DNA from 3 places in the Pseudoalteromonas sp. SCQQ13 genome. Region 1 is predicted to be linked to each of the others. Evidence: predicted binding sites of a transcription regulator. Region 1 holds the regulator's gene; each other region holds the start of a gene.
What was found. Region 1 encodes sigma-54, which starts transcription at its own class of promoters, with help from an activator protein. Its sites were predicted from a motif close to GTTGGCACGNNNNTNGNNT; they were not measured.
Positions count from the first base shown of each region.

Region 2: a site for sigma-54 is predicted at 3,382-3,400, ahead of I6F41_RS14820 (LiaF domain-containing protein). Genes of this name have one in related genera too.
Region 3: a site for sigma-54 is predicted at 2,650-2,668, ahead of glnA (glutamate--ammonia ligase). Genes of this name have one in related genera too.

Region 1 is NZ_JADYXG010000002.1:125,038-133,343, reverse strand. Features, by position in the region: gene rapZ (RNase adapter RapZ) at 1-783, opposite strand, end outside; gene ptsN (PTS IIA-like nitrogen regulatory protein PtsN) at 805-1,257, opposite strand; gene hpf (ribosome hibernation promoting factor) at 1,262-1,549, opposite strand; gene I6F41_RS02320 (RNA polymerase factor sigma-54) at 1,576-3,069, opposite strand; gene lptB (LPS export ABC transporter ATP-binding protein) at 3,139-3,864, opposite strand; gene lptA (lipopolysaccharide transport periplasmic protein LptA) at 3,861-4,406, opposite strand; gene lptC (LPS export ABC transporter periplasmic protein LptC) at 4,396-4,953, opposite strand; gene kdsC (3-deoxy-manno-octulosonate-8-phosphatase KdsC) at 4,950-5,501, opposite strand; gene I6F41_RS02295 (KpsF/GutQ family sugar-phosphate isomerase) at 5,502-6,473, opposite strand; gene I6F41_RS02290 (calcium/sodium antiporter) at 6,483-7,451, opposite strand; gene I6F41_RS02285 (ATP-binding cassette domain-containing protein) at 7,718-8,306, shown strand, end outside.
Region 2 is NZ_JADYXG010000020.1:41,338-49,643, reverse strand. Features, by position in the region: gene I6F41_RS14850 (hypothetical protein) at 1-527, opposite strand, end outside; gene I6F41_RS14845 (CreA family protein) at 531-1,007, opposite strand; gene I6F41_RS14840 (5-carboxymethyl-2-hydroxymuconate Delta-isomerase) at 1,262-1,591, shown strand; tRNA gene I6F41_RS14835 (tRNA-Ile) at 1,943-2,019, opposite strand; gene I6F41_RS14830 (YqaE/Pmp3 family membrane protein) at 2,326-2,484, opposite strand; gene I6F41_RS14825 (BON domain-containing protein) at 2,559-3,122, opposite strand; gene I6F41_RS14820 (LiaF domain-containing protein) at 3,437-4,102, shown strand; gene suhB (inositol-1-monophosphatase) at 4,373-5,176, shown strand; gene I6F41_RS14810 (GGDEF domain-containing protein) at 5,248-7,023, opposite strand; gene secF (protein translocase subunit SecF) at 7,147-8,094, opposite strand; gene secD (protein translocase subunit SecD) at 8,104-8,306, opposite strand, start outside.
Region 3 is NZ_JADYXG010000015.1:59,321-67,626, forward strand. Features, by position in the region: gene I6F41_RS12845 (MBL fold metallo-hydrolase) at 1-57, shown strand, start outside; gene typA (translational GTPase TypA) at 390-2,213, opposite strand; gene glnA (glutamate--ammonia ligase) at 2,723-4,129, shown strand; gene I6F41_RS12860 (DUF4124 domain-containing protein) at 4,245-4,766, shown strand; gene glnL (nitrogen regulation protein NR(II)) at 4,859-5,929, shown strand; gene ntrC (nitrogen regulation protein NR(I)) at 5,945-7,330, shown strand; gene I6F41_RS12875 (Crp/Fnr family transcriptional regulator) at 7,361-7,819, shown strand; gene I6F41_RS12880 (RNA-binding S4 domain-containing protein) at 7,899-8,282, shown strand.

The DNA of each region.
Region 1 (8,306 bases):
AATTGTTTGCGCTAAATAAACTGAGCGGTGCTGACCACCAGTACAACCAATAGCAATGGTTAAATAACTGCGATTATTACGCTCTAGGTGTGGTAACCACGTTTGTACAAAGGTTTGAATTTGCCAAGTGAATTTTTGCACAATACTATGACTAGCTAAATAATCTTTTACTGGTTGATCTAATCCAGTTAAAGGCTTGAGCTCCGGTTCCCAGTGTGGGTTTGGTAAAAAACGCGCATCAAAAACATAATCAGCACCTTTGGGAATACCATGCTTAAAGCCAAACGACTCAAAGGTAATGATAAGCTGTTTGTCTTTTTTACCGAGTATGGTTTCACGCATAGATTCAGCAAGTTGATGCACACTTAAATCGGTTGTATCAATGACATGATCAGCCCGCGTTACGAGTACATCGAGTAATTCTTTTTCTTTTTTTATTGCTAAATCTAGCGGTAGCGAATCAATCGAAAGCGGGTGCAAACGACGTGTTTCTGAATAACGGCGGATTAACGTTTGATCGTCGCTATCTAAATAAAATAACGTTGGTTTAGCAAAGTCGGGCAAGTACTCAAGGATATCGTTAAACTGCTGCTGGTCTTTAGGCAGGTTACGCACGTCTATACTAACGGCTATTTTATCGTAGTTATCAGAGACACTGCGCACTAATGAAGGCAGCAAATTTACCGGAATATTATCTACACAATAGTAACCTAAATCTTCTACAACACGTAAAGCAACTGACTTACCAGAACCTGAACGGCCACTTATAATAATTAATTCCATTTACCACCCCTTTATTAGTAACTAGGATTGATCCAAAATAACTTGGTATAACGCTTCATCAGACTTTGCCGCACGCAATTGCTTACAAAACTCTTTATCGTTTAGTTTATCAGCTATTGTGGCTAGTGTTTTCAAGTGCTGCTGGTTATCGCCATCGGGCACTATAAGCGCAACAAAAATATCAACTGGACGATTATCAATTGCATCAAAATTAATAGCGGTTTCGCTTATTAAAATTAAGGCAAGAGGCTCTTGTGCCCCGCTCATACGGCCATGTGGAATTGCTATTCCTCGGCCAATACCGGTACTACCTAGCTTTTCTCTTGCCAATAAAGCAGTGAGAATATCTTGCTGAGGTAAATACGGCATTTTTTTATGCGCGAGTTCACTGATGAATTCTAAAATTCTTTTTTTACTATTAAAAAGGACCACAGCTTTGCTGCAGTCCTGGCATATAAGTGAGCTTAATTTCATAGTGTTAGTGTCGAGCAAACTTCTCTTTGTGTTTAATTACTTGACGATCGAGTTTGTCAATCAACGAGTCAATGGCAGCGTACATATCTTGGTGTTCGGTCGATGCAAATAGCTCAGCGCCACTTACAAAAATTGTTGCTTCAGCTTTTTGACTTAATTTTTCTACATCGAGAATAACATGCACATTAGTTATGTGATCTGAGTGTCTTTGCAGCTTTGCAAATTTATTATTTACATAGTCTCTTAATGAGTCTGTAATGTCTACATGACGACCAGTTAAGTTTAGTTGCATCAGCATTTTCCTCTTTGTTGTACGTCTTAAATCAAGCTTTTACGTTGATTCGACGGGGGAATAGCCAGAGATTCGCGATATTTTGCAATTGTCCGTCTAGCTACTTTAATTCCTTGCTCAGCCAATATATCTGCAATCTTGCTATCACTCAATGGTTTGGCTAAGTTTTCTGCAGCTATCAACTTTTTAATCAGGGCACGTATGGCAGTTGATGAACATTCGCCACCATTTTCGGTGCTTACATGGCTTGAAAAAAAGTACTTAAGCTCAAAAATGCCACGTGGAGTGTGCATATATTTTTGCGTAGTGACCCGTGAAATAGTCGACTCGTGCATTTCAACTATTTCGGCAACATCGTTTAATACCATAGGTTTCATGGCTTCTGGGCCATGTTCAAAAAACGCTTGTTGCTGCTTAACAATACAATTAGTTACTTTCAGGAGTGTTTCGTTTCTACTTTCTAGGCTTTTAATAAACCATTTAGCTTCTTGTAAGTGCGAGCGAATAAATTGGCTGTCACCGCTGGATTTTACTGTACGAGACATAGCCGCATATTGGCTGTTAACACGTATTTTTGGCATGCTATCAGGGTTTAGCTCTACCACCCAGCGGCCTTTTATTTTTTTAACAGACACGTCAGGTATAACGTATTCAGACTCTTCTCTGACAATAGTATCCGCAGGCTTAGGATTAAGCGTATGAATAAGTGTCATTATTTCTTTAAGCTCTTCTTCTTTGAGCTTAGTTTTTTTCATTAACGTACGATAGTCGCGAGCAGCGAGTAAATCGATATGATCAGTTAACACCATTTTTGTTTCGTTAATATAAGGGGTGTCTTTATCAAATTGATTTAATTGAATGCATAAGCATTCTTGCAAGCTGCGAGCTGCAATACCAACAGGATCAAATAATTGAATGCGCTTTAGCACTGCTTCTATTTCATCTAGTTCTACTTCGTGTTCGTCGTCAGTTTCTTGGTTAAAGCTTGCTAAAAGGTCTTCGCAACTGAGGGTTAAAATACCAGAGTCATCTACGGCTTCAACGATAGCTATGGCAATAGCTTCGTCGGTAGGGCTAAAAGGGGTGAGCTGTAATTGCCACATTAAGTATTCATGCAGGGTTTCGGTTGATGCACCTTGATAAATAGATTCATCTTCAGGCATTGGCCCTGATGAAGAGGCAGGCGCTGCGCTCATATATTCATCCCATGATACATCCATGGCCATGTCGTCGCTTATGGTGTCTTTATTTAGTGCTTCACCGCTATCTTGCTCATACTCGCTTGGGGTGTCGTCAGCAGAGGCGCTAACAGTAATGTCATCTGCTTTTTGCTCGTTTTTACCTGCTGATTCTTCCGTGTAATCTTGTTCATCAACTTCAAGTAATGGGTTGCTATCAAGTGCTTCTTGTATTTCTTGCTGGAGATCCAAGGTACTAAGCTGCAATAAGCGAATAGCCTGTTGCAGTTGCGGAGTCATTGTAAGTTGCTGGCCCATGCGCAGCTGTAATGATTGCCTCATTTATCTCTAACAATCCTTATAAATTGATATGATTAATCTTAGCAGATGCTTATAGTAATAACATAAATATTACAGTTTGAACTGCTCGCCTAAATAAACATCACGTACTGTTTTATCGTTTAATACAAATTCAGGAGTACCAGATGCAATTAGCTCCCCATGAGAAACAATGTAGGCTTTTTCACAAACATCAAGGGTTTCCCTTACATTGTGGTCGGTAATTAGTACGCCAATACCACGATTTTTAAGGTGTTCTATAATTTTTTTAATATCGAGTACTGAAATAGGATCCACGCCAGCAAAGGGCTCATCAAGCAATATAAATTTAGGATCTGCAGCTAAAGCACGTGCTATTTCTACGCGGCGACGTTCACCACCAGATAGCGCCATACCTAAGCTGTCGCGAATATGTTGCAGGCTAAATTCGTCCAATAAACTATTTAGGGTTTCTTCCCTGGCTTGTTTATTTAGTTGCTTACGCGTTTCTAAAATAGCCATTAAATTTTGATACACAGTGAGCTTTCTAAAAATAGAAGATTCTTGTGGTAAATAACCAATACCTAAACGAGCACGGCTGTGCATAGGAAGTAAGGTAATATCGTTATCATCAATTAATATTTTACCTTTGTCGCTAGGTACTAAGCCTACAATCATGTAAAAGGTAGTGGTTTTACCTGCGCCATTTGGGCCAAGTAAACCAACAATGCTGCCAGCTTTTACTTCAAGTCCTACATTTTTAACAACTTCACGGCCTTTATAGCTTTTTGCTAATAGCTCTGCTTTTAATGTACTCATGGCTGACCTTTATTGAGTTTTTGTTCTTTTTTTACGTCTACAGGCACTAAAATAGTGTGTACCCGATCAGTTGAGTTTTCATCTTTTTCAGCACTTATAAGCTGTTGCTCTATATCATAGGTGATGCTTTTAGCCGTAATTTTTTGCCCAGCTTGAGAAATGTTTGCATCTCCTACCAGGGTTAAAAAACGTTTCGCTACATCGTAACGTACTTCGTTAGCGCTGGCGCTCATGACAGTGCCATCTGCTTGCTTTTCTTCAAAATATGCAGGGCTGCCCGTGGCAATTAATAGTTGTTTATTATCGCCAAGTTCGTCGCGCTTATGTACTTCTAAACGATCGGCGGTGATACGACGATTACCGTGAATTATCTCGACGTTTTTCTCAAAAATACCAACGTTTTCTTTTAGTTGGCCTTCTTGGCGGTCAGCACTAATAGAAATTTGATTAGCTAATGGGGAAGTACTTTGCTCTGCCGCATTACTATTAAATACAAGTATAAGCGATGGAATAATAAGTATTTTTGCAAGGTTATTGGTCATAATATAGTGTTCGCGTATGGTTAATTAGTTTTATCACCTCGGTTGTTAAATTGGCTTCAAGGCCTTTACCGGTGATCTTTAAATTCGGTCCAGTTATAATAACGGGCTGTTCGCTGCGCATAGTGAGTAGCATTATATCTACTTGAATATTGTCGGCGGTAATTTTGTCTATCATTGCGCCATCAATTAAGTTTTGGGCAGTTACATTACCCTCTAAAATTAATTGTCTTTCATCGTAAAGTGTTGCTTCATCAGCATTGATACGCCACGTTTTTTGTCTGTCGTCGTACAATATGAAAGTAGGTTTTTCGAATAAGGTAAATCCTAGCTGCTCGTAAAGCTCCGTTTTAACCGCAGTTACTTTATGGCTAATTTCACCGTTTTCGTCAAAAGCTGTTTGTTTTAGCTCAATGGCGGTGTAATCGGGTTTAGCTATTACTTCTGAGTCGGCTTTAGCAACCGTATTTACCTGAGTAAAATAAGGGTACCAAAGCCAAACCATACAGGTGATGAATAAAACGCTTAAGACTATGCGCGCTATATTCATGAACTGGTGCCTTGGCTAGTTAATGGTTTATTGTTTTCAAGCATAAGTAAGTCGGTTAGCTCTCTTACTGCACCAAAACCACCCGGCATTTGCGTAGTGTAATGTGCTAAGCGTTTAATTAGTGGGTGCGCGTCGTTTACTGCGACTGCAAAGCCAACTAACTCCATAACAGGCATATCAGGGCCGTCATCACCAATATAAGCAATTTGCTCATCGCTCAAATTAAGCTTGTTTTTAAGTTCTTGGTAGGCAATAAGCTTGTTTTCTTGACCTTGATAAATATGCTGCACGGTTAAGCTGGTCATACGTTGTTGTACTATTTGCGAGTGCCTGCCGGTAATAACCGCTACTTCAAAGCCGCTGTTAATAAGTGCTTTAATACCAAAGCCATCTTTTGTATTAAATGCTTTTAGCTCTTCACCTTGGTTGCCAAGATAAATTCGGCCATCAGAAAATACGCCATCAATGTCGCATATAAGTAGTTTTACTTTTTTTGCGCGCGCTTTAGCGTCATCACTTAGCGCTTGATAGAGTTCTTCAAATTGCATTTATAATACTCCTGCTTTAAGTAGGTCTTGCATATTGAGTGCCCCAATAGGCTGATTATGCTCATTAATAATAATTAAGCCATTAATGCGTTTATGTTCCATAATATTAAGCGCTTGCGCAGCAAGCATATCTTGGGTTGCCGTGGTACACGATTTAGTCATTACTGCATCTATTGACGTGGTATGAATATCAACGCGTTGCTCTAAAATACGGCGTAAATCACCATCGGTAAATAACCCAGCGAGTTGCTGATTATCGTCAACTATGGCGGTCATACCTAAGCCTTTAGCTGTCATTTCAATCAGCGCATCTTTAATAGTTTGCGAAGTAGTTATAATAGGCGTATTTACACCGCTGTGCATAACATCTTTTAAGGTGAGCAGTAATCGCTTCCCTAAACTGCCACCGGGATGCGATAGTGCAAAGTCATCGGCAGTAAATCCGCGTGCTTCTAACAGTGCTACCGCCATTGCATCGCCCATAGCGAGTGTTGCCGTGGTACTGGCTGTTGGTGCTAAGCCTAATGAGCAGGCTTCTTTTTCTACTTTAATGCATACATGCACGTTAGCAAGTGTGGCCATGGTTGATTGTGTATTTCCTGTCATGGAAATAATTTTTGCACCAAGGCGTTTTAACACTGGAATAATATTAAGTACTTCACTGGTTTCGCCTGAGTTAGAAATAAGCATAACGACATCGTTTTTAGTGATCATGCCCAAATCGCCGTGGCTGGCTTCGCCTGGGTGCACAAAAAAAGCAGGGCTACCAGTGCTTGCTAAAGTTGCCGCAATTTTATGGCCAATATGCCCCGACTTACCCATACCAATAATTATAATACGGCCACTGCAGTCATACATAAGCTGACATGCCTGATGAAAATTATCATCTACATATTGTTTTATATCAAAAAGTGCTTGGCGCTCGATATCAAGAACACGTAGCCCTTGCTCGATAAAACTTAGCTTGGTCATAGACAACTCTTACCCTATTTGACTAAAGATGTAACCTTGGTAAATCAAAAATGCGCTTAGCAGTAAACCACCTTCTACTCTATTGATACGCTGTGCGCCTCTAAAGTTCAATGACATAACAATAAGTGCCAAGGTTGCTGCAATCATAATCAGTACATCACGATTAGCAATAGAAGGGTCGATTATCGATGGATTGATAATACCGGCAAGTGGTAACACGGCTAAAATATTAAAAATATTTGAGCCCACAATATTACCCAGTGCTAGGTCATCTTCATTTTTAAGCACACCTGCAACAGACGCTGCCAGTTCTGGTAAACTGGTGCCAATAGCAATAATAGTTAAGCCAATTACCAAGTCACTTAAGCCAAAGAATTTTGCAATGTCGACAGCTGAGCCAACTAAAAAGTGAGAACTAACAGGAAGTAATATCAAGCCTACAATGAGCCAAAAAACTGCCTTTTTAGTGGGAACGTTATCGGGTACTTCATCGCAGGCTTCGTTTACAAATGGATCGTTATTATTTTTAGCTCTTAGGGAGATAATAATAAGTCCAAAAATAAATACAACAAAACCAATAAGTAGGGCAATTGCTTCTGGGTATGAAAAATAGTTATCTGAAAAAATATACCAAGTAGCTAACGAAATAATTAATACCAAAGGTATTTCACGTTTTAAGGTGCTTGATGAAACAGACAACGGGCGCAATAAAGCGGTAATACCCAGTACTAATAAAATATTGGTTATGTTTGAGCCAACGGCATTGCCTATGGCAGTATCGGTTTTACCGGCTAAAGCGGCAGAAGCCGAAACCATCATTTCAGGCGCTGATGAACCCATTGCAACAACGGTTAACCCTACAATTAAAGTAGGCACACCAAAGTTTTTCGCCAGTGCTGCGGCGCCATAAACGAACTTGTCAGCGCTCCAAACTAGGCCAGCAAGACCAAAAATTAAAATAACAAATGAGGTAACCATTGTATTGAACCAGTTATTGAAAATACATATTGCGCGAATAGTAACAAAAGCCAATCTGAAAGTATAAATAAAACAGTGGCGAAGAGAGCGGTTAATCACTTATTTTATAAATATTTAGGGTATGCTATGCAAAGGTTTAAGCCAAGGTTAAGGTGGTTTGAGCGAGCCTTATAACTGTTTTGGCAATTACATTACAAAATCTTACGAATTGTTTTTTCCATCTTGGTCGAAAAAGCCTTAAAATAGGAATACGAGTGAATATTGTTATGGAGAGCGACTTGTCGCAATCAATAGTAGAAGTCAAGGATGTTTGCTTTTCAAGGGGCGATAGAATCATATATAAAAATATGAGTTTTAGTGTTCCTAAAGGTAAAATCACTGCCATTATGGGGCCAAGCGGCATTGGTAAAACTACCATGCTACGTTTAATTGGCGGTCAGCTAAAGCCTGACTCTGGTGATATTTTATTTGAAGGCAGTAGCATTCCAAAAATGTCACGTAAAGCTCTATATGAAGCGCGTACCAAAATGAGTATGCTTTTTCAAAGTGGTGCATTATTTACTGACATGTCGGTATTCGATAATATAGCTTTTCCGATTCGAGAGCACACTAAGCTAAGTGAAGACCTTATTCGCTTAGTGGTATTAATGAAGTTACAAGCTGTGGGTTTACGAGGCGCTAAAGATTTAATGCCGTCGGAGTTGTCAGGTGGTATGGCTCGCCGTGCAGCTTTAGCCCGCTCTATAGCACTTGACCCTGAATTAATTATGTATGATGAGCCATTTGCAGGCCAAGACCCTATTTCTATGGGAGTACTGGTAAAGCTTATAAAGTCACTCAATGAAGTGCTTGGTT
Region 2 (8,306 bases), on a different contig from region 1:
TTGCTCATCATTACCCCAAAGCCTAAAAAGCAAGCCAGTGCATCAGCAGCTTGCGCTAAGTAGTCTTTTCCGCCCGGTGGTAATACGCCTACATGATGAATTAAAATAGTCGCTAACGTTCCAGCAAAACTGGCAACTAAGTCTTGTGGCTGGTTTACTTGATTTGGATTAAACGAAATATTAATAGCCTGGCTAGGCGGTACAATTAATTTAGCGCCTTCGCCACGTAGTTGTTGGCTAAATTTAAACTGTGGAAAAACCTGTGGAGTGAGCTGCTGCGGTGCAACTAGTTGAATAGGCCACGCTGTCATACCCGCATAACTACTTACGCGGTTAAATACCTTAGTGGCCATTTCTTCAATACTCGATACCGAGTCGGGAAAGAACTCAACCGTGGGCAAAGTGATTTGCGTATGCTGGGTAAAAAACTCAACATCAAAGTTTTCAACTGCCCATATAAAGGTATCAATTAACCATTGCTGCTCTTGCTCAGCCAGTAATGGTTTGGGCTTAAATAACGCTAACATAGCTTACTCTCGCTCTTGCCCAAGCGCCCATTGCCATGCTTGTGTATTGTATAATGGCACAGTAGATAACGCATGATGATGACTCCCCGTAGACTCTTTAGTCGAGTACGACAAATACAATAAGGTATGTGCTTTAGCATCGTAAATACGACGCACTTTTAATGATTTAAACAAAATACTTTTAGATGATTTAAATACCACTTCCCCAGATTTACTCCGATCAATCTGCTGCAATTGCTCTGCGGTAATAACCCCGGTTTGCCGACACGAAATTGACATATCAGAAGGGTCTGAAAAATCTAAATTAGCTTCTATATGGCTAATATGGCACGTTACCCCAGTGACTAAAGGGTCTTGTTGCGAATTTACAATTACATCCTTGGTGGTAAATAACCCAAGGCTTACAGAGGCAACATCATCTGAGCACGCTGTTAAGGTAAGCATACCTGCGAGTAAAAAGCTGACTTTTAAATACTTCATCGTGTTCTCCAACATACTTAAAGAGGGATACGGTTTATTTTTCTATACTAAACGTATTTACAGCTACAAAACACATGTTGTAAAAAATAAACATTGCGCTATATACATTCACCTTTGCCGCACCATACCACTTCTTAATGGCTAATTGTGCAAAACAAAAAGATGCTAATTCAGCATTGTAGGGGTTAGCGGGTAACCTGGTATTTGGTATAATAAGGTTCACACATGTAGTAACTCATAATAGGAACGCCTAAATGCCGCACATTATTATTGAACACTCAGAAGACCTCCCTGTATTACCACAAGTACTTGTAGAAAAAATTCACAACGCCGCTTTCCAAAGTAATTTATTTGATTTAGAAACCATAAAAACACGCGCTATTTCCTATCAGCAATATCTACTTGGCGCAGGCGGGTCGGGGTTTATACATATTGCGGTACACATTTTGGCGGGACGTTCTATTGAGCAAAAACAAATGTTAAGTGAGCAACTACTTGAGTGTTTAAAAACCTATTGCAGAGCATCAGACAGTTTAAGCGTTAATATTTACGATATTGAACATGAGATCTACCGTAAAAATTAATTTATTTTACCCGTCACATTAAATTAGTGAACAATTCTAGTACCAAAAAAACAGCTTAATCACTAATCAAAGTCATAATGTATAGTGACCTATAGGCTATTTCTAACGCGGTTAATTAGCTACTTAATAAGTCAGAATGATCATGTTATTAATAATATAGGTATTAACTTAAAAGCGTTAATAAGTACTCTGTAAAAAATCCCTAACTAGGGATTTTTTATTGCCGTAAAACAATTCTATTTATTATTTTATAATGAAACAGGCAAAAATATACTTAAAGTGTAATTAACACAACATAGAGCTATTTATTAGTTAATGATTGGAATGATTTTTAGTAGGTATATTTAAAAATGGTGGCCCCTCCCAGACTCGAACTGGGGACCTAACGATTATGAGTCGTGTGCTCTAACCAACTGAGCTAAGGGGCCAACTTTTTGTATAACTGTAAACAGTTAATTTTTTAAGAAGCGTTTAGTCACATAGCGACTAAAGCGGGGTGCAGTATAAAAAGTTTTTAGAGGCTTGTCACTAGCAAAAGTCTTTATTTTAACAATCAATGGTCTAACTGCTTAAATAGTAATCTTTTTATGGGTATAATATTAAAATTTGCAGAATTTAGGGTTAATACTGGCAGCTAAGTAAAAGTGAAATGGAAGGCTGTATATCGCGTAATTTAAAAATTGGGCTTTAAATAAGCAACTTACAGCTTATATTACGCGACAAACAGAAATGAATTATTTTTTTGCGATAATGTATATTGCATGTATTACTCCAGGGAAGTAACCAAACAACGTAAGTAAAATATTTATCCAAAAATGTAAGCCTAAACCCACCTGTAAAAATACTCCCAGTGGTGGCAGTAAGATTGAAAAAATAATACGTATAATATCCATAAATATTCTCCTTATTTATAAATAAAAAATTTATAAGCAAAAACCCAGCAGAGCTGGGTTTTATAAATACTATATTACTTTGCAACTATCGTTAGTTTATCTACTACGTCGCGAACATCTTCAGCATTTTTAGCAATTTTTACTGCAAGCTGTTTTTCAGCATCTGAGTTCACTGTACCGGTAAGAGTAACTACACCGTTGTCAGTATCTACATCAATGTTTGTACCACCAACTTCTGAGTTAAATAAATAACGCGTTGTGATGACTGTGGTAATTTTAGCGTCGGTTAAGCCGCTACCATCATCATCTTTCATGTTGTCATGGCTTTTACTGTTCATGCTTTTCACAACAGTAAGCTGGTTATCAACATCTGTTACGCCATCTAAACTCAGTACAAGTTCTTCTGCTAGCTCTTTGTCGAGTTCGCTATTAACTTTACCTGTTAGTATAACTTTGCCATTTTTTACATCAGTGTTGATGTCAAAGTTATTGAGGTTAGTGTTCATAAGAAGCACTGTTTCAGCCTTACCATCAATCCAAGCATCTTTACTTTCATTTTCCCAGCTGCTCGCTTGAGCACCCATAGCCGTAGTACCTAAAACTAACGCCGCAATGATAGATTTGTTAAATGTTTTCATAATCTTTCTCCTTTTGATTAAAGACACTTTAACTAATGCCAGCTTTAGGCCAACTTTAATAAATAAGTAAAATCAGATAGTTAAGGCGGGATATAAAATAACTTTACTTTGTATACACCACTTTTTTACCGACTTATCGGTAAAAAGTTCTCAGTAGTGAAAATAACTAGATAATTACCATTTTGGTTAATGGATCGTTAATATAACAAAGTCACAAATAGGCTAAAAACATAACAAGCTGATTAATAACAATAATATTTTTGGTATATGCTTTGCTTATATAGTGACAATAGTAAAATAAAAGGAATACCCTAATGAGCGTAAAAATAACAGACCGCCCGCAAGAGCAAGTGCGCGAAGAAGTGATTGATCAACTAATTTATAATTACAGCCACGGAGTTATTTCTGTAGAAGCATTTGAAAGGCGTTTAGATGAGGCAATGGCTACAAATAATAATGAAGTCCTTGTTAGCTTAGTTGAGGATTTAACCCTTAATACTGATCAGCAATATAATGCCCAAAAACATTCGCAATTTTCACCCAATTACAGCGCTCAGCAATTTAGCCAGAGTGACTTTACATTACGCAGTATTTTAGGCTCCAATGAAAGAAGTGGCCAGTGGATTGTGCCTAAAAATATTTACCTGACTAACTTTATGGGCTCGGTAGTACTTGATTTTACCGATGCTATTTTTACCCACCAAGAGATAACGATTCATGTTAACTGTATTTTTGGCAGTGATGAAATATACGTACCAGAACACGTTAATGTAGTATCAAAAATGTTTAGCATTATTAGTAGTGTTGAAAATAAAACAGTGGCACTTAACAAGCATCAAGGCCCGACCATCCATATTGAGGGAAAGGCTATTATGGGCTCGGTAGAAATAAAGATTAAGCGCACCATTAAAGAAAAATTTATTAGCTTTGCTAACCAATTAAAAACCCAACTTGGTGGTAAAAGTGGTACTCCAATGTGATGAACTACCTATAAAAGCATGTTCATAGCTTTTAACTTGGGCCCAGGTTAAAGAGTAAAAAACATGCTAAATTTTTAAAGCACTAGAACACATTTAAAAAGTGCTTTGCAGATTCATCAATGCTGAATTTGTATAAAATGCCCTGCACATCAAGTAAGTACAAAAAACAAACAAAAGTATTTAGGCTTTGTTGTTTACTTTATGGCAAAAGTCGCTAAAATACGCCAGCTAAAATATATAAACGTTCTTTTACAACCCAAAGGTAATACCATGCATCCAATGTTAAACATTGCGGTTCGCGCTGCGCGTAACGCAGGCAAAATTATACTTCGTGCAAGTGAAGATTTATCAAAAGTTGAAGTTCAACAAAAAGGCACTAACGATTTAGTGACTAACATTGATAAAGAAGCTGAAGCTATAATTCGCGACACCATTTTACGCTCTTACCCTGATCACTGCATTGTTGGTGAAGAATTAGGCGAGCATAAAGGTAAGGATGCAGATTACCAATGGATTGTTGACCCGCTTGATGGCACAACTAACTTCATCAAGGGTATTCCTCATTTTGCGGTTTCTATCGCACTTAAAGTAAAAGGTCGTTTAGACCAAGCCGTTATTTATGATCCAATTCGTGGTGAGCTTTTCACTGCCTCTCGTGGTCAAGGCGCACAACTTAATAGCAAACGTTTACGCGTTTCTAAAACAGTTGATTTAGGCGGTTCAATCTTAGCTACTGGCTTCCCTTTCAAGCAAAAACAACACCTAGATGCATACACAGAAGCGTTTAAAGCTTTATTCATACATACAGCTGATATCCGTCGTGCGGGCTCTGCTGCGCTAGACATGGCTTATGTTGCTGCTGGACGCGTTGATGGCTTTTTCGAAATTGGTTTAAAACCTTGGGATACTGCTGCAGGCGAGCTATTAGTAAAAGAAGCAGGCGGCATGGTTGTAGATTTTGCTGGCGGCGTAAACTATAACAATAGTGGTAACATTATCTGTGGCGCACCTAAGCTAACTCAAGCAATAATTCGCGAAATTCGCCCTGTATTAACTGAGTCATTACTTCGTTAATAAAAACTGCATGGTTTAAAAAAGGAGCTTAGGCTCCTTTTTTGTTGTCTGCAAAAAATTATTTATGACGATTAAACTGCTTGTTTTTCTAACCTAGCAACCACACTACTTGGCTTACTACGCCGACATAAAAACAAATGGCTATGAGCAAAGCGCTTTGCTGATTTTTTAGCATTACTTGCCAATGCTGCAACCTGATGGCTATTCTTATAATGGTGTAAATCGGGAGTAACTAAGCCTATTGCCAGTGTTACTAATGGCACAAATTGTGGCTTCCCTTCTCTATTTGCACTCCAATATCCCTTATTTTTAATATGTTCGGAACTAAAAAACACCTGTGATTCTATTTCAAATTGGCGAATAATATGCTCGCACACTGCGACAGCATTATTATCAAATAGCACCATAAAGTCATCGCCGCCAATATGGCCAACAAAACTGTTTGTATTACTACACGCCTGCATCGTAATATTTGCTAATAGTTTAATTACACTATCGCCGCTAGCATAACCAAACAAATCATTAAACTGTTTAAAATGGTTCAAATCTAAATACGCCAATGAAAACGCCTTTTGTGTAGCTAAACGCCGCTCTATGGCATCGTTAAGAGCTAGATTACCGGGTAACATAGTTAATGGGTTAGCGTGCTGCGCATGACGAATTTTTTCATCTGTTATATGTTTTAATATGTCGCGTACTGGCACAATGCCTAAATACTGCTGCCCTCGGGTGATCACTATATGGCGGCGAATATCAAAGTCGCATTCGGTAATTTGCTGACTAACGTTATCTAGCAGCTGGTTTTCATCTACCACTAGCGGTTGCCTGTCCATTACTACAGTGGCCGCACGCTTGTCATACAAAGCATGGCCATAGGCCGCTGCAAACACTTCACTAAGTTGCTCTTTGTGGAGCAAGCCAATTGGCTGACACTGCGAATTAATTACCACTAGGCTGGCAATTGATTTATCTCGTTCAAATAGCGCATGGGCGTCTTTACAACTGGTTTCGCTATCAATAGTTTGCTGCGCTACTGCAAGCCAACCAATAGCCATAGAGTTATTTAACTGGTTTGTATTTGCGGCAAAGCTCAGTGCTTGAATTTGCCTTGCTGAAAGCACATAACTTGGTTTATTACTTGGTCGTTCAAGTAAAAACCCTTGCACATAGTTGATACCCATTCCTTCTAACACAGTTAGCTCTTCTGCTCGCTCAATTCCCTCTGCAATCACTGTCGTATTGGTTACTTTTGCCAGAGCTGTTATTAACTTTAAAAACTCTTTTTTAACCACACTTTTATCGCAATGATCGATAAAATAACGATCGATTTTGACAAAGTCTGGGCATAACTCCGACCATTGCTTTAACCCAGAATACCCCGTACCTAAGTCATCAATTGCAATAGTGAAGCCTAAAGAGCGGTAATGTGCCATGGTTTTTTGTAGTAAAAACTCATCCTCGACCCTTTCTTGCTCTGTTACCTCTATCACCACCCGATGAGCTGCTAAACCAAACTGCTTAATGAGATGCAGTGTTTCGCCTTTAGGATGACTTGGGTCGAGTAACGTTTTAGGACTAACATTTAAAAATAGTTTGCCCTGCAGCTTCAAATGCACAAAGTTCTCAATAGCTTTAGAGCGACACAGTAGCTCAAGCTCTGAAATCAGACCATATTGATGAGCCACCTGAAACAGTGTATTAGGCATTTCTAAACAGCTATTTTTAGGCCCTCTGCTGAGTGCTTCATAACCGAGAATGGTCTGCCTGCTAATATCAAAAAGCGGCTGAAACAAGGTGGTAATTGTGCCATTTTCTAAAATTTCATTTAATAATTTACGCTGCTTCATTATTGCTAAGCTCTATTACGATTTACTCAAGGTAAAGTAGCAAGCGAATATGACATTTTTATGGCAATCTGCAGGCAATAAAAAACCGCCCAGATGGGCGGTTAATATCGGCTTACAAATCTATTACGGCATAGCGTCTAGATCAGCACCTTCTTTTTCAATCACTTCTGGTATTAAATCTTCTTTACTTACGCCAAGTGCAATAGCAACTGAGCTGGCAACGTAAATAGATGAATAAGTACCAATAAACACACCAAATAACAATGCTGTAGCAAAGCCATGAATGGTTTGACCGCCCCAAATAAACAAGGCAATTAATACTAAAATAGTGGTAATTGACGTTACTAAGGTACGATTAAGCGTTTGTGTTAAAGAAATATCGATAATTTCTATCGTGTCATCAATACGTACTTTGCGGAAGTTTTCACGAATACGGTCAGATACTACAATGGTATCGTTTAGCGAGTAACCTATTACCGCTAATATAGCCGCTAATATGGTTAAATCGAACTCTAAACCTAATACCGAAAATAAGCCAACGGTAATAATAACATCGTGAATTAAGCCGCTTACTGCGCCTACTGCAAAACGCCATTCAAAGCGAAACGCTACATAAATCAAGATACAAATAAGCGCAGTTAACATGGCCAGGCCACCCTGCTCTTTTAGGTCTTCACCTACGCTTGGGCCAACAAACTCAATACGGCGCATTACTACGCTTTCGTCTGCTAGCTTTAATGCAGCAATAACTTGGTTACCAATAACTTCAGCTTTTACGTCATCGCCGCGCGGCGCTAAACGAACTAAAATTTCTTGGCTTGAACCAAACAGTTGTACCGATGCATCTGCAAAACCATTTTCGGCAAGTACATTACGCACCTTTTTAAGATCTGCAGGTTGCGAAAAGCCAACTTCTACGGCAGTACCACCGGTAAAGTCTAAACCAAAGTTTAAGCCTTTAGTGAAAACCGATATAAATGCCGCTAAAATTAATAACGTTGAAAAACCCATTGCCACTTTACGAAGAGACATGAAACGTAGGGTTTTGCTACCCAATTTTAAAATTTGCATGGCTACTCCTTAAATTGAAAGTTTATCAACACGTTTACCGCCGATAAATAAGTTGATAATCGCACGTGTACCAACAATAGCTGTAAACATTGACGTTAAAATACCAATTGCTAACGTAACCGCAAAGCCTGCAATTGGGCCAGTGCCCACAGCAAACAAAATAACGGCAGCAATTAAGGTGGTAATATTGGCATCGAAAATAGTGCTAAATG
Region 3 (8,306 bases), on a different contig from region 1:
ATGAATGCACCAGTACCGCTGTATATTTTAAATGAAGGCGAAACAATTAAACTTTAACTAATGCACGTAGGTTGGGTTGAGCGCAGCGAAACCCAACGAAAAATACCCTACCAACAAACACTAGTACTTAGCCTTATCGGCTGTTTTAAGCTCACTCTGCGTACAAAAGATCTTTAAGTGAATTATTCACAAAGAGGTTAAGAGGCGCTGCGCTTTTAGAGGAAAAACTCAATGTAGTGCACAAGTGCACAGCACACCAATTATCGCGGTGGTGGTAATTTCTTTAATCTACCCTCTTTAACCTTTTATTTAGCTAACCCACAAACACAAAAAAGCCGCTGTATTTTGCAATACAGCGGCTTTTAAAATCATTATTCTAAATTAATAGATTATGACTTAGGCGCACGACCCGCACGTTTACGTTCGTTTTCTGTAAGATGACGCTTACGAATACGAATGTTTAGTGGCGTTACTTCAACTAACTCATCTTCATCAATAAACTCAAGCGCTTGCTCAAGTGAATAGTTTAAAGGTGGAGAAAGCGTTTGTGCTTCATCTGTACCAGATGCACGTACGTTAGTTAACTGCTTACCTTTAAGGGCGTTAACTGTAAGGTCGTTATCACGGTTATGAATACCGATAACCATACCTTCGTAAACTTCAACACCGTGGCCGATGAATAAACGGCCGCGCTCTTGTAAGTTAAACAATGCGTTAGTCAGTGCTTTACCTGTAGCATTTGCAATGATTACGCCGTTTTTACGAACACCGATTGAACCGCCTTTATGAGGACCGTAATGATCGAACGTATGGTACATAAGACCAGAACCCGAAGTAATTGTCATGAAATCAGTTTGGAAACCAATTAAGCCACGGCTTGGGATAATAAAGTCTAAACGCATACGGCCTTTGCCATCTGGAGACATGTTAGTAAGCTCACCTTTACGTAGGCCAACTTGCTCCATTACAGAACCCTGATGCTCTTCTTGACAGTCAATTGTTACTGTTTCAAACGGTTCTTCTAATACACCGTCAACAGTACGCAAAATTACCTCTGGACGAGATACAGCAAGCTCGTAACCTTCACGACGCATATTTTCGATTAAGATACCTAGGTGTAATTCACCACGGCCAGAAACACGGAAGCTATCTGGGCTAGCAGTATCTTCAACGCGAAGTGCTACGTTGTGTACTAGCTCTTTGTCTAAACGCTCACGAATATTACGTGACGTTACAAACTTACCTTCTTTACCACAAAACGGTGAGTTATTTACAGAGAATGTCATTGTTACTGTTGGCTCATCAACACTTAGTGGTGGTAATGCTTCAACGTTAGTAGGACAACAAACAGTATCTGAAATCTTAAGCTCGCCAATACCGGTTACAGTAACAATGTTACCTGCATAACCACGGTCTGTTTCAATACGCTCAAGGCCTAAGTAGCTTTGTACTGTACCAATTTTACCGTTACGTTTAGTACCATCAGCACTAATAATAGTTACTTGTTGGTTTGGAGCAACAGAACCACGCTTGATACGACCAACACCAATTACACCCACGTATGAGTTGTAATCAAGTTGAGAAATCTGCATTTGGAAGTCACCTTCAGGATCTGCATCTGGTGGTGATACTTCGTCAACGATCATTTGGAACATGGCATCCATGTTATCAGATGGCTCGTCTAAATCTAATGTTGCCCAGCCGTTGATTGCTGATGCATAGATTACTTTAAAATCTAACTGCTCGTCAGTGGCGCCTAAGTTATCGAATAAATCAAAGATTTGATCCATAACCCAATCAGGACGTGCACTTGGCTTGTCGATTTTGTTAATTACTACGATTGGCTTTAAACCTTGCGCAAATGCCTTTTGCGTAACAAAACGCGTTTGTGGCATTGGGCCTTCTTGAGCGTCAACAATTAGTAATACTGAGTCAGCCATTGAAAGTACGCGTTCCACTTCACCACCGAAATCGGCGTGTCCTGGAGTATCTACGATATTAATGTGGTAGCCGTTCCATGAAATAGCGGTGTTTTTCGCTAAAATGGTAATACCACGTTCTCTTTCTATATCGTTTGAATCCATCACGCGCTCTTCATTACCGCCGCGTGTTTCTAATGTGCCTGAAAACTCAAGCAGTTTGTCAACCAGTGTAGTTTTACCGTGGTCAACGTGGGCGATAATTGCTATATTTCTTATCTTTTCGATACTCATTAATATTCACTCAGAGAAATTGAATCTCATTGATCCTGCAGGGGCTTACGCACTCACCTGCGTTTTCACGAGATGTCCCAGCATAGGATTTAAAAGGGCGCATATTATCCCTTATAAATGGAATGGATGAAAGTTTATCCAAAATAAATTTGCAAACTTTCTGGTTTTTTTATTTAACCTACTGTTTTAAATTAACTAATTATAAAAATAAAATTTTTAATATTTTTATAAAAACCTCCACTTTAATGACTTTATTGCTATTTTGGTCAGTCTTTTGTATTTACTTTATGTTAGTCTATCACGATTAAATAGCGAGCAACTTTTTACTCTGTAACTGTTGCACTATATTGAAGCATTTACGCACCACAATGGTGCGCATTAGAAACAGCCGTTATTACTTTTGTATTTTTTATGTTTATAAACATTAAGTTACAATAGTGGCACAAAATCAGCTTATAAAACACAAAGCATTTAAGCAGCAATAACAAAACCTTATAGTTGGAGGACACATGTCGCAATCGGTTTTAGATTTTATTAAAGAAAATGACGTTAAGTTCATTGATTTACGCTTTACTGATACCAAAGGTAAAGAGCAGCATATTTCAATTCCTCATCACCAAATTGATGAAGACTTTTTTGAAGATGGTAAAATGTTCGATGGTTCTTCAATTGCTGGCTGGAAAGGCATAAACGAATCAGACATGGTGCTAATGCCTGTTGCTGAATCAGCTAAGCTTGACCCATTCACTGAAGAAGCCACATTAATTATACGTTGTGACGTAGTAGAGCCTTCTACATTACAAGGTTACGAGCGCGATCCACGCTCTGTAGCAAAGCGTGCTGAAGAATATATGCGCTCTACGGGTATTGCTGATACGGTTTTATTTGGCCCAGAGCCAGAGTTCTTCGTATTTGATGACGTAAAATATAAAACAGACATGTCTGGCTCTATGTACAAAATCGATTCTAAGCAAGCTGCTTGGAACTCAGATAAAGAATACGCAGACGGCAATACAGGTCATCGCCCTGGCGTTAAAGGCGGTTACTTCCCAGTTGCTCCTGTTGATGACTTTCAAGATTGGCGCTCTGCTACTTGTCTAGTATTAGAAGAAATGGGACAAGTTGTTGAAGCACATCATCACGAAGTAGCAACTGCTGGACAAAACGAAATTGCTACGCGCTTTAATACTATGGTGATTAAAGCCGATGAAATTCAAGAAATGAAATATGTTATTCATAACATGGCTCATTTATACGGCAAAACAGCCACTTTTATGCCTAAACCTATTGTTGGCGATAACGGCTCTGGTATGCATTGTCATCAGTCGTTAGCTAAAGACGGTGTTAACTTATTTGCAGGTGATAAGTACGGCGGTCTTTCTGAAGATGCGCTTTATTACATTGGCGGTATTATTAAACATGCTAAAGCAATTAATGCGTTTGCTAATGCCTCTACTAACTCGTACAAACGTTTAGTACCAGGTTACGAAGCACCAGTAATGCTTGCATACTCTGCACGTAACCGTTCTGCATCGATTCGTATTCCGGTAGTACCATCAGCTAAAGGTCGTCGTATTGAAGTACGCTTCCCTGATGCAACGGCTAACCCGTATCTTGCTTTTGCTGCCATGCTTATGGCTGGCCTTGATGGAATTAAAAATAAAATCCATCCTGGTGATGCAATGGATAAAGATTTATACGACCTACCTGCAGAAGAAGCAGCAGAAATTCCAACCGTTGCCTCTTCATTAGAAGAAGCACTGGCATCTCTTGATGCTGACCGTGAGTTTTTAAATCAAGGTGACGTGTTCTCTAATGATTTAATTGATGCTTACATTAAACTTAAGAGTCAAGAAGTTGAAAGACTTAACATGACAACGCACCCAATTGAGTTTGAAATGTATTACAGCTGTTAATTTTAATTAACAGTTATAAAATATACCTTTAAGCCCGCTTTGCGGGCTTTTTTAATGGTAAATTAGTACTTTCTCCACTAAAGTAAAGTTAATGTTAAAAATGCAGGGTTGCAGAGTGAGTAGCAAGATTTTATTACTACTAATTACTTCATTATTAAGTGTTTGTAGTTACGCTGGTGAAAAAAAAATTTACGCATGGAAAGATAAAAATGGCGTACTGGTGTTTTCAGATACCCCCCATATTGGCGCCAAAGAGATAAAACTCACCAGCCAAGATTTAACCATGCCTGCAACAAATACAGATATATTAAATAATCAAACTAAAGCGCAGCCGGTTGCATTTAGTATTGGTATTGCATCGCCTGAGCATCAGCAAACTATTCGTGAAAACACCGGCTCTGTGTATGTATCTACTCGCATTACCCCCCGCTTTGAAAACGACTTTACAATACAGCTATTTCTTGATGGTAAAGCCTATGGCGCAGCAAGTGATACCTCAACCTTTGCTTTAAGAGATGTAGAGCGTGGTGAGCACACTCTGCAAGTTAAGCTGTACAACAAACAAAACCAAGTCATTGCGACAAGCCCATTGAGTGTATTTTTTATGCATAGAAAAGGCTTAAGCTTAGGTAATTAACTCCCACCTAATTCACATTAAAAATAGCAATTGCAGTGCAATTTCATTAAATTACTTGCCTGAAAACACAGGCGCACTAAAATGGTGCAACAATGCTTAATAACACACACTTTAGCCCTGAGCTACTCAATGCCATATGGCAAAATCAAACCACCGCCGTGATGCTTTTAAACGAAAGCTTTACGCTTATTTATGCCAATACCAGTACCAGTGAACTACTTGGTTTAGGCACTAAGCGTTTATTAGGGCAGTCTTTTGATGATTTATTTAACTACCATTCAATCGATTTAAAACGCATAGCGCAATACTCTTTAATTGATGGCGTAGATTGCCACCAGCATAGGGCTGACGTGGTATTTGTTGATTCTCGCCATGCTAAATTAGCAGTCAGTTCAAAACAGATAAAATACCAAGGTGCACTTTATATTTTATTAGAATGTCGGCAAACCGATGATGAAATTAAATTCGATCAAGCATCAAATCAAATGCATCAATACCAAGCCGCACGTAATTTAATTCGAGGTTTAGCGCACGAAATTAAAAACCCTTTAGGGGGAATTCGCGGAGCGGCGCAGTTATTGCAATACGAGGTAGACCAGCAAGAAAGAAATGAATGTGCCGAGCTTATTATTGAGCAAGCCGACCGATTGCGTGAATTAGTAGATAGACTGCTTGGGCCTAACCAATTACCGCAAAAGTCTTATGGCAATATACATCAAACCTTAGAGTCGGTGATCAAATTAAGTACCCTAGATAATAGTGACAATATTCGCTTGGTAAAAGATTACGATCCGAGTATTCCCGATGTTTATATTGACCAAAGTAAAGTGCAGCAAGTGGTGCTTAATATTGTGCGTAATGCCCAGCAGGCATTAGTTAATGGTGGGGAAATAAAAATTAAAACCCGAATTAACTATCAGCACCGCCGGCCCGGTAAGGCACCCAAAAAAGCCTTGTTAATTCAAGTGCTCGATAATGGCCCAGGGATTGATATTAGTGTACGCGATACTTTGTTTTATCCTATGATCACTAATAAAGATGGCGGCTCTGGATTGGGGCTTTCTATAGCGCAAACATTAATTGATCAACACAATGGTTATATTGAGTGCGATAGCTGGCCTGGTCACACCGAATTTAATATTTATCTGCCTTTTGCAGATTAACGCCTTGGAGTATGCATGAAAACAGTTTGGCTTGTAGATGACGATGCCTCAATTCGTTTTGTATTAGAAAAAGCGCTTACTCGCGCAGGTTTTACAGTACAAAGCTTTGCTGAAGCACAAAGTGTGCTTAATGCATTAAAATTTAGCCAACCTAGTGTGCTGATCTCCGATGTAAGAATGCCCGGTATGGACGGCATGGCACTGCTAGAGCTAATAGCAGAGCAAGTGCCCGGCTTACCGGTTATTATTATTACCGCGCATTCAGATCTCGATTCCGCCGTAAATGCCTTTCAAAAAGGGGCTTTTGAATATTTAGCCAAACCTTTTGATTTAAACGAGGCGATTGCCCTAGTTGAAAGCGCCTATAGAGCTAATTCTACAAAAAAAGTTAAACGTAAACTCACGCCCCCTAAAAGCGCACATATAATTGGCGAAGCACCTGCCATGCAAGAAGTGTTTAGGGCCATAGGTAAGCTTGCAGCCTCAAGCATGAGTGTACTTATTAATGGTGAGTCAGGAACGGGTAAAGAGCTTGTTGCCAGCGCCCTGCACAACCATAGTCCACGTAAAGAAAACCAATTTATTGCGCTAAATATGGCCGCAATCCCTAAAGAGCTGGTTGAGTCAGAATTATTCGGCCATGAAAAAGGGGCTTTTACTGGTGCAGATAGCGTGCGAAAAGGCCGTTTTGAACAAGCCAATGGCGGCACTCTATTTTTAGATGAAATTGGCGATATGCCTCTCGACGTACAAACTCGACTACTGCGAGTATTATCTGATGGAGAGTTTTACCGTGTTGGCGGGCATAAAAGCATAAAAGTAGATGTGCGTATTATTGCTGCAACCCATCAAAACCTTGAAGAGCTCGTAAAACAAGGCAAGTTTAGGGATGACTTATTTCATCGCTTAAATGTAGTGCGCCTGCGCTTACCAGCCCTTCGAGAACGTACCGAAGACATTGAGCGTCTAGCACTGCACTTTTTACATAAAAGCGCTAAAGATCTACAAGTAGAAAGCAAAATTCTTAGCCTTAAAGCAATTGAGCAGCTACGCTTGTTCAGTTGGCCCGGTAACGTACGTCAATTAGAAAACACCTGCCGTTGGCTTACGGTTATGGCTCCTGGCGAGCTTGTTAGCGAGCAAGACTTGCCACCTGAAATTATTAATGCCTCACTAACTCAAGAAGAAGGCGATTGGTTAGATGCCTTCCAGTTATGGCTTAATCAGGAACTTAAACAAGGTAAGGAAAATATTTGGCCTAATATTCAAGCGCAACTAGAAACCCGCTTAATAAAAACAGCACTCGCCAATTGCGCAGGCCACAAACAAGAAGCCGCTATAAAAATAGGCTGGGGACGCAATACATTGACCCGTAAATTAAAAGAGCGCAACATTAATTAGTTTTGCGCGTAATAAACTCTTAGGTAATTAATGAAGTTAATAGAGAACATTCCGCTATTTAAACAGATGGAAATTATCAATCGTTTAGGATTTTTTAAAGAATTTAGCCTTAACGAGCGCCAAATACTTTTAGAGTCGTTTGGTTTATTATATTTAGTGCGCGAGAATTCATTTTTATTTAAACAGCACGACAACGATAAGCGCTTATTTATAGTACTTAGCGGTGCATTAATAGTGTTTAAGCACAACCATTTATTAGAGCTCGGTACTATACGTCCTGGGGAGTTTATTGGTGAAGGCGCTTTTATTAATAACCGCGCACGCAGCATTAGCGCACGTGCTAAAACGGATGCAATTGTGCTTGCTATTACCTCTGATGCCCTTACTCGCTTACCCAATGTAATACGCGAAAAAATTAAAGATAGAATAATTGAAGGTATGAGCTTACGTATTGCCAAGTTGAGCGAACACATAGAAAACCATGGTTAGATTTGTATACGCACTTTGATGCAAAAATAGTGACTTCACTTTATACTAGCGTTAATGCGTTACCCCACCGAGAGCAAACATGAACGAAGAATATATAGAAATTGAATTAGAAGAAGAGCCGATTGAGCTGTGTAAATTATTAAAAGTACTAAATTTAGTAGAAGGCGGCGGCCAAGCAAAAAACTTAATTGCTGAAGGTTATGTGGGTGTTAACCATGAAATTTGTACAATTAAACGGAAAAAACTATACAGTGGCGACATACTAGAATTTGATGGTGAGCTTTTCCAACTTGCATTAACCGAAGATGCAACACCGGTAGAGCGACCTGCCGAGCAGCCGCAATCTGAGCCAAGCCAAGCAGCACCGCAGCCAGCGAGTCAGCCTGCAAAAAATAAACGTAAGCGTACTAAAAAACCTAAAGTAGATGAAAAAACCGGTCGTCGCCCTATTTCATTCGGTTAAATTATAGTCTTTTTTGATTTTTTA